Regions from separate parts of the Shewanella halifaxensis HAW-EB4 genome, predicted to be linked through region 2. Evidence: predicted binding sites of a transcription regulator. Region 2 holds the regulator's gene; the other holds the start of a gene.

What was found. Region 2 encodes sigma-54, which starts transcription at its own class of promoters, with help from an activator protein. Its sites were predicted from a motif close to GTTGGCACGNNNNTNGNNT; they were not measured.
Region 1: the regulator sigma-54 is predicted to act here: its motif matches at 2,556-2,574, upstream of SHAL_RS07480 (flagellar hook-length control protein FliK).

What each region holds. Positions count from the first base shown of each region.
Region 1 is NC_010334.1:1,748,604-1,754,142, reverse strand. It holds gene fliM (flagellar motor switch protein FliM) at 1-329, opposite strand, end outside; gene fliL (flagellar basal body-associated protein FliL) at 375-893, opposite strand; gene SHAL_RS07480 (flagellar hook-length control protein FliK) at 958-2,469, opposite strand; gene fliJ (flagellar export protein FliJ) at 2,745-3,191, opposite strand; gene fliI (flagellar protein export ATPase FliI) at 3,267-4,607, opposite strand; gene fliH (flagellar assembly protein FliH) at 4,576-5,539, opposite strand, start outside.
Region 2 is NC_010334.1:4,501,317-4,506,855, forward strand. It holds gene SHAL_RS19130 (KpsF/GutQ family sugar-phosphate isomerase) at 1-44, shown strand, start outside; gene kdsC (3-deoxy-manno-octulosonate-8-phosphatase KdsC) at 46-597, shown strand; gene lptC (LPS export ABC transporter periplasmic protein LptC) at 594-1,151, shown strand; gene lptA (lipopolysaccharide transport periplasmic protein LptA) at 1,223-1,780, shown strand; gene lptB (LPS export ABC transporter ATP-binding protein) at 1,777-2,508, shown strand; gene SHAL_RS19155 (RNA polymerase factor sigma-54) at 2,645-4,108, shown strand; gene hpf (ribosome hibernation promoting factor) at 4,138-4,425, shown strand; gene ptsN (PTS IIA-like nitrogen regulatory protein PtsN) at 4,428-4,871, shown strand; gene rapZ (RNase adapter RapZ) at 5,080-5,539, shown strand, end outside.

The DNA of each region.
Region 1 (5,539 bases), 2.5 Mb from region 2:
GTGCCTTTTAATGGGCTAAAACGTACCATGTTTAAGCTGGTCGGTACGAACAAGGTATGTACATACTCACCAAACTTAAGCATTTGCACGCCGTTAATCGACACTTCGGCCGCCCGACGCATCATATTAAACATGCTGATCCGCAAGTGGCGAGCAAAACGCTCGTTGACGATCTCAAGCGTTGGCATACGACCACGTACAATTCTGTCTTGGGACGAGAAATCATATGAACGTGCGTCAAGCTCATTGTCATCAATAATGTCCTCTTCGACATCATCGACTCCGTGGAGCAGTGCATCAATTTCGTCTTGGCTTAATAAATCACTCACGATATCGCCTTTACTTATAAAAAATAATCACTTTATTCACACAATTTATTGCATGACAAAACCGGTAAATAAGATTTTCTCAACCACTGTACGCCCCGTGACGGGTTGCAGAGTGTTTTGCACATTTCGCAGCGCTAACAGGCGTAATTCATCCTTGCCTGCAGGAGAGCTTAATTTCTGGATATCTGCGCCACTAAATGTGGTTAGTAGCGCATCTTCAATTAATGGAATATGCTTTTTAATCAGAGTGTCATCATCGCTACCACGAACCATTAGTTGCACTTTAATTTCAACTAAACGAGTGCGGCCATTATCGGGTAGATTAAATAGAAACGGTCTTGGCATTGCCGCATAAAAGGCTTCACCCGTTCGAGGCGCAGACTCTGCAGCGACAACGTCATCAGCACCAGTAACTTGTGCAGCATCGTCTGAGCTCAATAACAAATATGCAGTGATAGCGATAACAGTAATAAGCACCGCGCCGATTGCGCCGAATAAAATGAGTTTCTTTTTGCTTTTAGGTTCGGCACTATCTTCTAGCTCTAACGCTGCTTCTTCCGCCATTTTTCATTCCCTTGCTCGAGTACTGATTAATTTCAATATTCTTAAACTGCTATAGATTACCTGCTTATGCGTAATAATCTATACCTGAAGCCGAACTTGTTGATAGATTTGACCTTGCGAGCAACTCTTCTGCCGAAATTTCATCCGTTTCGGCCATGCCGTTGTCATTTCCGCGACCACTCCCCTGCTCACCGTCGCTATTTCCACCGCTACCTTGGGACACTTGGCCATCGGTTAGCTGCATGCCTTGCTCTGCCAGCATTTCACGTAACCTTGGCATTGCTTGCTCGACGAGATCACGAGTTTGATGTTGACTCACTTGAAATTGAACTTGAGTGGTATCGCCTTGGACTTGAATTCGCACCATCATATGGCCGAGTTCTGGTGGGTCTAAGCGAATTTCAGCATGCTGCACCCCATTACTAACCATGGTGATAAGCTGCTGATTCATCATGGGAGAGAAACGCTGGATCATCTGCTGCATTGGCGGCGTTTGCTCACCCGCTTGTTTCAACGCGAACTGGAACTGTGGTAGCTCTTGACGATTAGCTCCCGACTGCAGCTGTAATGCTTGACTTTGTAGCCCTATAACCGCTTTAAGATCTTGCGCAGCGTCAGTGTTTACGCCGGCTAAGTTTGCCTCTTGCCCCGTTTGCGACGACATCATTCGCACCGACAGTTCAGCCGTTTTAAGCTGCTCGGTCGCAGTAAGCTGATTTGCTATAGTTTGACTTGTCCCTTCAGCATTTTTAGCCGCTTTTAGCTGTTCAGCACTGGTGCTCTGAGATTGCGACTGAGTGAGCCCAGCGAGCTCTTTACCGAAAATATCTCGAGTCTCGTTTGTATTTTTAGCGTCAGCGCCCTTTAGTTCAGATTGTAGTACTTTAGGATCCATTGCAATATTGGCCTGAGCCGCTTTATCTGTCACTCCAGCCTGCCCAGCTAGCGCAGCGCCTTGCTCTTTTGACTGCTGATTATCGCCTAAGCCGAGGTTACCATTAGCCATAGCAGCAAACTCAGCTTTTAATTCGCCATTAGCATCGAGGATTTGGCTTTGCTGTAATAGGTTTTTTAACTCCGCCGCTGAAAGCTTACTCAGTTCTTGCTCTGACATGCCAGACTGTTGACTCAGCGCCATTAAGATTTCATCGGGTAATTCGCTAGCAGTTAAATCATCACCGAGTTTGCCAGGCTCCAGCGGTTCTGTTGCTAACGGCAAGCTTTCGCCGTTAGCGGCAAGCTGAGCCTCACTACCAAAGTTATTAGCAAGATTGATCTGTGCAAACACTTGGCTTACATCGTCAGTCGCACTCTCATCCTTTGTTTCCGCCTTAATTGTGCTTTCTGCTAGATTTTCATCTCCAGCAAGGGCTTTTTTTGCAGCTGATTGTGTATTTGCTCTGTCCTGTGTCTGCTTACCCACTTTTTCCAGCGCAGCCGAAAAGCTATCACCTTCGGAGTTTGTCTTGGGTTTCTGAGATGGCTCCAAAGAGGATTCTACAGACTTGCTGTGGTTTTCAGTCGCCTTCTTGCTTGGCTCAGGGCTACTGAGTAAAATATTGTTCATCTGCTGCATTGCGTCTCCATCAGCGTTAACTCACAAACCAACCTACACGAAATATGTCAAAATATCGGCTTAACCTAAGCTGTGAATACAATATAAAGCAATAATAATGCCAAAACTAAATGTCAGCATAGCAAGCCTTAAAATGCCAAATAGCGGGATAGCCGAACAGGTCGTAAACGAGTTATATCGTCAACAAGAGGGGGGAAGTTAACTGCTAGTAGAAATTGAATAGCTAACGCTGTGCAACGCTAAAATGGGTGATTGATACCCGTTAACAGTTAACCTTAACGCTGCCGCTTACGATAGAACTGCTGTGAGGCGAATTCATCCACCATTTTTTGCTCTGCTCGTAATTCAGCAAGTTTTGCTTTCTCGGCTTTATTCGCTAATAACAGCTCCACCGCTTTACGTTTTTGTTGCTTCTCTTGCCAGTACACTTGCCGGTGTTGCCTTTGATTATCGGCATCTTTTACGGCATTGACCTGCTGCACGATAGCGGCATCGACTTGGCGAACGAATTGATGAAATTGGTGATAATGGCTAGCGCTAATGCTTTGTCCCTGTTGTTGCTCCATCTGTTTCATATAGTCGAGGCGATAGTTTTGTAGCGCTTCAAGCTGGTTTTGACGCCTTTGCAGCTCAAGCTGCGCCGAGCGAAGCTGCAATGAAGCCTGCTCTTCGGCATCTTGCGTTAACTTTAGCACCATGTGCAGTGGATCTGGTTTAGCCATAATAAGATGCGCCTAAACTGTTATTGCTCGCACATTGATATGCTAACGTCTGAGTGGCTAAGGTCTGCTTAAAAGTTAAGCCTGGCATTGTGCCCCCAACTGACTCAGCATCAGGGTACTGCTATCAAACGTCACCGAGTCTTTCATGGTTTGCCTTAAAAAAGCATTCATCGCTGGCTGCAACCTAATTGCATTGTCTATTCGCGGATCGCTACCTTGACTGTAAGCGCCGATAGAGATCAAATCTTTATTTTGCTGATACAGAGAGTAAACCTGTTTGACTTTGCGCATCGCCTCTAAATGCTCAGGACTTATCACCATAGGTGCGACACGACTAATTGAGGCTTCGATGTCGATAGCGGGATAGTGACCAGAGTCGGCAAGCGAGCGCGACAACACAATATGCCCATCGAGAATGGCTCGTGAGGCATCGGCAATGGGATCTTGCAGGTCGTCGCCTTCGGTTAACACAGTATAAAACGCGGTAATCGAGCCTTGTTGACCGCCGCCGTTACCGGCTCGCTCAACCAGTTTTGGCAGTTTGGCAAACACAGATGGTGGATAGCCTTTGGTGGCTGGCGGCTCGCCTACAGCCAGCGCGATCTCTCGTTGTGCCTGCGCATAGCGGGTTAAGCTATCCATAAGTAACAGTACGTTATAGCCCAAGTCTCGAAAATACTCAGCAATGCGGGTCGAGGTTTCGCAGGCGCGAAGGCGCATTAGCGGCGAAGTATCTGCAGGAGCTGCCACCACCACAGAGCGTGCACGCCCCTCGGGGCCTAAAATCTCTTCAATAAATTCTTTCACTTCGCGGCCACGCTCACCCACTAAGCCCACCACGATAATATCGGCTGTGGTGCCACGGGTCATCATCCCAAGGAGCACACTCTTACCGACACCTGAGCCCGCAAACAGGCCCATACGCTGGCCTTTACCCACGGTCAACATCGCGTTAATCGCTCTTACGCCAACATCGAGTGGCTCACTAATGGCGCGCCTTGCTAAAGGGTTAATGGCTGCAACATGACGGGAGGCTTTTTGATCGGTTCTGAGATTACCCAAACCATCAATCGGCTGACCACTACCGTCGAGTACACGACCAAGAAGTGATAGGCCAACGTTTAAACCCGATTGCTCACCAAGTGGGGTAACCTTGGCGCCGGGAAGAACACCACGCAACTCTTCGATGGGCATGAGATACAGTAATTGGTCATCGAAGCCGATGACCTCGGCAATAAGGCTACCCGCCATGGTTTCGATAGCGCAAAGGCTGCCAACAGAGGCGCGGCACCCTGTTGCTTCTAAAGTTAAACCCACCACTCGCACCAGTTGGCCACTAGCTTCAACCACAAACGGATGGATTTTTTGCTGATACTGAGCCAGCTTATGGCGCAGTCGGTGTTGACGAGTCGGCATATTCACCTTCGTTTATATCAGAAGAAGCCGTGACAGAATCGACAGTCTCTAGGCTAGACTCAACAGATGTCTCTGCCCCCTGAACAGTATCTTCTGCCTTATGCTGAGCGTTTTTCTCGGCGTTAAGTTGTCTACTGGACAATAGCGCTTCTTCTTGCTGTTCTTTTATCTGCAAAAGATCGTGTTGATGCTTATCGAGTTCAGAGAAAACATGTCCAATACGGGTCTCTACCGTCATATCGATATGGCTTCGAACACTGTCAATAATACAGTCGCCAGGGCTTAAACTAGGATCGGCCTCTATTTGCCAGCGGTTTCGTTCTAACTGGGTTTGAGAGTAAAGCTCGCCAATTAAGGCTTCATCACTTGGGGTGACCCGGATATTGACTCTTTGCTCTTTTATCGGCAAAGAATCCACACCTTGTCGCAGTGCTGATAAAATATGTTCAGGATAGGTCTTAAGCTCATGGCCTATTACCGCCTTGGCTAGCGTCATCGAGGTGGTGAGAAGCTCTTTTTCTATTTCGGTATCGAGCAGCGCTAACGGCGCCTCGAACTGACCCAGCAGGTTTTCAAAACGCTGCAGCATTTCTGCCGCTGTTTTAAGGCCCTCTTCATAGCCTTGTTGTTGGCCTTGAGAGTACCCTTCGCCATGCCCCTGCTCTAGCCCCTCTAAACGGCCTTTCTCAAGCCCTTCAGTAAAACCTTTCTCTTGCCCCTCGGCAAAGCCTTCTTGCTCAGCGTGAGCACGAATATCTTCAATTTCACTCAAAGTGGGAGGCAGAATAGTTTCCGTTTCAAGGGGATCTTCAACCTGAATTTGCAAGCTGTTTCGGCCAAACATATTTAGCAGAGATGGATTTTTCTCTTGGCTAATATCAGGCAAATCCCAATGGGAAAACTCATCATGGGTATTCACGCTGGCGCCTTTT
Region 2 (5,539 bases):
GCGCACTAAACATGCTAGATATGGTTAAAGCGGGAGTAATTTAATATGTCCAAGCAAGGTTTATACGGCCCTATTAGCGATGATGTCTGGCAAGCTGCCAGCAAGATCAAACTGCTTATCTGTGATGTTGATGGTGTATTTTCCGACGGTCTGGTTTATATGAGCAACAGCGGTGAAGAGCTAAAAACATTCCATACTCGTGATGGTTATGGTGTGCGCTCAATATTATCGAGCGGTATCCAAGTCGCGATTATTACAGGCCGTAAATCACAAATCGTTGAAGACCGTTTTACCGCCCTTGGCGTCACACATATCTATCAAGGCGTCGACAATAAGCTGGCTCCCTATAACGAGCTACTCGCACTTTATAATGTCACTCCAGAAGAAGTCGCCTATATTGGAGATGATATGGTGGACTTACCGGTCATGCAAAAGGTGGGTCTTTCTGTCTGTGTGGTAGACGGTCACCCTTACGTGAAACAGCACGCCAAGATGACAACTCACATTAAAGGCGGCCACGGCGCCCTACGCGAGCTCACAGACTTACTACTATTAAGCCAAGACAAGTTTGATTCCGCCCATGGGATGAGTATATGAGCCGCGTTACCCTTGCGATAATCGCACTTTTTGGCACTGCACTTTTGCTCTATTGGCAAGTTCAGTCTAAAAAGAGCGAGCAAGAGCTGAGTATCGATACGAGTCAGCAACCCGATTATATTATCGATGATCTACGCAGTATCGAATATAACGAGTTAGGCTTCATTAATAGCGAAGTCACGGCCAAGCATATGGAGCACTATGATAGCGTCAACATGACCTATTTTACTGAGCCTGTTTATCTCATTTTCCCTGATGATGGCTTGGCTCAATGGCGACTAAAAAGTGACAAAGGCAGCCTTAATAAAGTGACTGGCAAGGTAACGCTAGAAAACAATGTTATTATCGACTCTATTAGCCCAGAAGAGCCGATACAGACGTTAAGCACCAGCTATTTAGATCTTGATTTGAATACTATGATTATGACGTCAGATGAAATTATCCACGTCACTGGCAACGAATTTGTCATTCAAGGTTTAGGCTTGTATGCCGACTTGAATGCCCAGAGCGTAAAACTAATCAGCCAAGTAGAAGGTATCTACCAAGCTAATTAACGCCCAACATATTGAACAATTTTACACTCGAGCTAGCTCAATAAAGTGCTTTAGCTGAGTAGAAGGACGCTATGAAATACAATCTATCTATCCTTGCAGGCCTTTTTTGCCTGCTAAGTTTCAGTTCTGTTGCTAAGGTCGATGATCTGCTGCAAGAAGTGAAAATTGCAGCCGCAAGCCAAGAAGCCGATATTAAGAATAATCAGGTTATCTTCTTTGGACCTGTCGAAGTGACCCAAGGCTCTATCAAGATGAATGCTGATAAACTGCGTGTTTTCTCAAAAGAAGATAAGAGCGGTAAAACCCTTGTGGCAACAGGCAACCCAGCCACCTATACCCAGATAATGGACGATGGACGCCCAGCAACGGCTAGCGCCAAAGAGATCCGTTACGAACTTGCGACGCGCACCCTGACCTTAGTCGGCGACGCGACTCTAGCGCAAGACGGTAGTCAGGTCACCGGTAATCGCATCAAGTACAACATTAGTTTACAACAACTTATCGCTGAAAGTTCAGGTAAAGGCGATGATAGAGTAATCACCATTATTCAGCCTGAAACCTATCAGGAAGAGAAACCAGAAACACCAGTGCAACAGCAGGAACAGCAGGAACAGCAGGAACAGCAATGAAGCAAATCACTTTAAGAGCGGTTAATCTTGCGAAGAGCTATAAAAATCGCGCTGTCGTACAAGATGTTAGTTTAACCGTAAAGACGGGTCAGATTGTCGGTTTACTTGGGCCAAACGGTGCAGGTAAAACAACCACGTTCTACATGGTGGTAGGCCTAGTACAGAGTGATAAGGGTAAGATCTTTATTGATGATGACGATCTTACACTCGATCCTATGCATCTGCGCGCTCGTAAAGGGATTGGTTATCTGCCTCAGGAAGCCAGTATTTTTAGAAAGTTGTCTGTGCGTGACAACATCATGGCGGTATTACAGACTCGCCATGACATCAATAACGAGCAACGTGAAGAACAACTTGAGCATCTGCTTGAAGAGTTCCATATCACTCATATTCGTGACAGCCAAGGTATGGCATTGTCAGGGGGTGAGCGCCGCCGTGTTGAAATTGCTAGAGCACTAGCGGCTAATCCAAAGTTTATCTTGTTAGACGAGCCATTTGCCGGTGTAGACCCGATTTCAGTTATCGATATCAAAAAGATTATTGAGCAACTTAAGAGTCGCGGCCTAGGTGTACTAATCACCGATCACAATGTTCGCGAAACATTAGATGTTTGTGAGCACGCTTACATCGTAAGCCACGGAAATCTCATTGCCGAAGGCACACCTGCCGAAATCTTGGACAACCAACAAGTTCGAGCTGTGTACTTAGGTGAACAATTCAGGCTATAGTTAATTCACAGTATGGAAGCTAAAAAACTCAATATGGAATTATTTCCACACAAAATCAAAGTATTGAGTTTTTGAGCAACCTTCGCCAGTTCAGCGAGCTTTAACGTTTAACTACAGTGTAGGGAATAGCGGTAAAATGAAAGCGTCACTCCAGCTCAAAATGGGTCAACAGCTCACCATGACTCCCCAGTTACAGCAGGCTATTCGCCTGTTACAACTGTCTTCTTTAGAGCTGCAACAAGAGATCCAACAAGCATTAGATTCTAATCCGCTACTGGAGTTAGATGAAGAGCAATCAGACGGCGACATGCTCAACGATGAAGACCAGTCTTCAAGTAACTCCGATAGTGAGCTAATCCAAGATAGCGCAAGCGTTGAAACCTCTGATGCCCTAACCCAAGACTCCATGCCCGATGAGCTACCGATGGATACCACTTGGGATGAAGTCTATACCGTCTCCTCGAACGCCAGCTCAGGCGTGAGTCGTGAAGATGATATGCCTTTTCAGGGTGAGACTAGCGAAGGATTATACGAGCACCTTGAATGGCAAAAGAATCTCACTCCATTTTCAGATAATGACCTTGCTATCGCGACTGCAATTATCGATGCAATCGACGAGCGGGGTTATTTAACTCAAAGCTGTGATGAGATCCTCGAAGCGATGGGCGACCCAGAGACTGAACTCGATGAGGTTGAGGCCGTTTTAAAACGGATTCAACATTTCGACCCTATCGGCGTTGCCGCGCGTAATCTAAGCGAATGTCTACTTATCCAACTTGCGCAGTATGCAGCCGATACTCCCCATATAGATAACGCTAGATTACTGATTAAAGACTATTTGGACCTTATTGCTGGCCGTGATTTTAGGCAGCTGATGCGTAAAACCAAGCTCAAAGAAGATGACCTGCGTGATGCTATCACACTGATCCAAACGCTCAATCCAAGACCTGGTCTCGCAATAGCCCGCAGTAAAGATGAATATGTCATCCCGGATGTGTCTGTTAGCAAGAAAAAAGGCCGCTGGGTGGTGGAGCTAAACCCTGACTATATGCCTAAGATTAATGTTAACCAGCATTACGCTTCTATGGCACGCAGCACGACTAATCAGGCCGATGGACAGTTTATTCGCGGCCACCTTCAAGAAGCAAAGTGGTTTATTAAGAGCCTTGAAAGCCGCAATGACACCTTATTAAAGGTAACAAATTGTATCGTTAAATTTCAGCAAGGCTTTTTTGAGTACGGCGAAGAAGCCATGAAACCTATGGTATTAAATGACATTGCCGAAGCCGTTGAAATGCATGAATCCACCATTTCACGGGTTACCACACAAAAATATATGCATACCCCAAGGGGTATTTTCGAACTCAAGTATTTCTTCTCGAGCCATGTCGGTACAGACGACGGCGGAGAGTGCTCATCTACAGCAATTAGGGCGTTTATTAAGAAGTTAGTCGCTGCTGAAAACCAGAAGAAACCATTAAGCGACAGCAAAATGGCCCAACTTCTGGCGGAACAAGGGATTAAAGTAGCTAGACGTACTATCGCGAAATACCGCGAAGCAATGCTGATCCCACCCTCAAACCAACGTAAGAGTTTATAACTCAAAATTAGGCACATGGAGGATCGATAATGCAAATCAACCTGACAGGACATCACATAGAAATTACCGCTTCACTGCGCGGCTATGTGGAAGATAAATTCACAAAGCTTGAACGACATTTCGATCAGATCAATAATGTGCACGTTATTTTGAATGTACAGAAAATGCAGCAGATTGCCGAGGCCAAAATCCACCTTAAAAAAGGGGAAGTATTTGCCACTTCGGAACACGCAGATATGTATGCTGCGATAGACTCCCTGATCGATAAGCTAGATCGTCAGGTTATTAAACACAAAGAGAAGCTGATTAAACACTAACGATGGAACTAAGTACCATCCTGCAGCCGGAGTGCACCACCTGCGCCACTCCGGGCAGTAAGAAAAAGGTACTGGAGCTAATCAGTGATATTGCTGCTGTCCAGTACCCTACCCTTTCTTCACAAGAAATTTTTGAAAGTCTCTTGGCGAGAGAAAAAATGGGTAGCACGGGTATAGGTAATGGTATAGCGATTCCTCATGGAAGGCTGGCAAATATAGACCGTCCCGTTGCAGTATTGGTTAAATGTGAAGTTCCTATCCCATTTGACGCAATCGATAAGCAGCCTGTCGATATCTTATTTGCTCTACTGGTGCCATCTGAACAGTGTGAGCAACATTTAGCGACACTGTCTTGTATGGCTGAAAAACTCAACGATAAAGCAGTTGTTAAGCAGTTGAGAAAAACCAGTAATGAATCGGAGCTATACCAAGTCATTACTCAGTAGCGTCTTACTCGGGTCTTTAAATTATTATCATTGTTCCAATGATGCATTGATGATTTAAAGACCTAAGTAATTATTACTGCAATATTATTTATTTTTTATTACCCACTCAAATTCTTGCTTTCAGCCTTAAAGACGTTAATCTATATACTTGTACAACATAATCACAAAATCCAAACATTTAGTTAAATCTCTATCAGGTAGTCATACGATGAAGCTTGTTTTAGTCTCAGGTCGCTCCGGTTCAGGAAAATCCGTTCTGTTAAGAATGCTAGAGGATCTCGGCTATTATTGTGTCGATAATCTGCCTCTGCCTATGATGGGCACACTACTCAAAGAGCTCTCTGGAAACACCAATCTTGTAGCGATCAGCGTCGATATCCGTAACCTACCAGAAAAAGAAAGCGAGCTTATTAAGCACCTAACCAACTTACCTGATGGAGTTGAGTTACTTAGCTTTTTCCTTAATTCTAGCGATGAAGTACTACTAAAACGCTATAACGAGACTCGTCGTCTACACCCTCTATCTCACGATAATGTATCGTTAAAAGAAGCAATTGAAATAGAAGGGCGTTCACTTGAGCCGCTAGCCAATATCGTCGACCACTATATCGATACCTCAACTCTCAACATCTATGATCTTAACGATCAGGTGCGTGAGATCTTGCTCG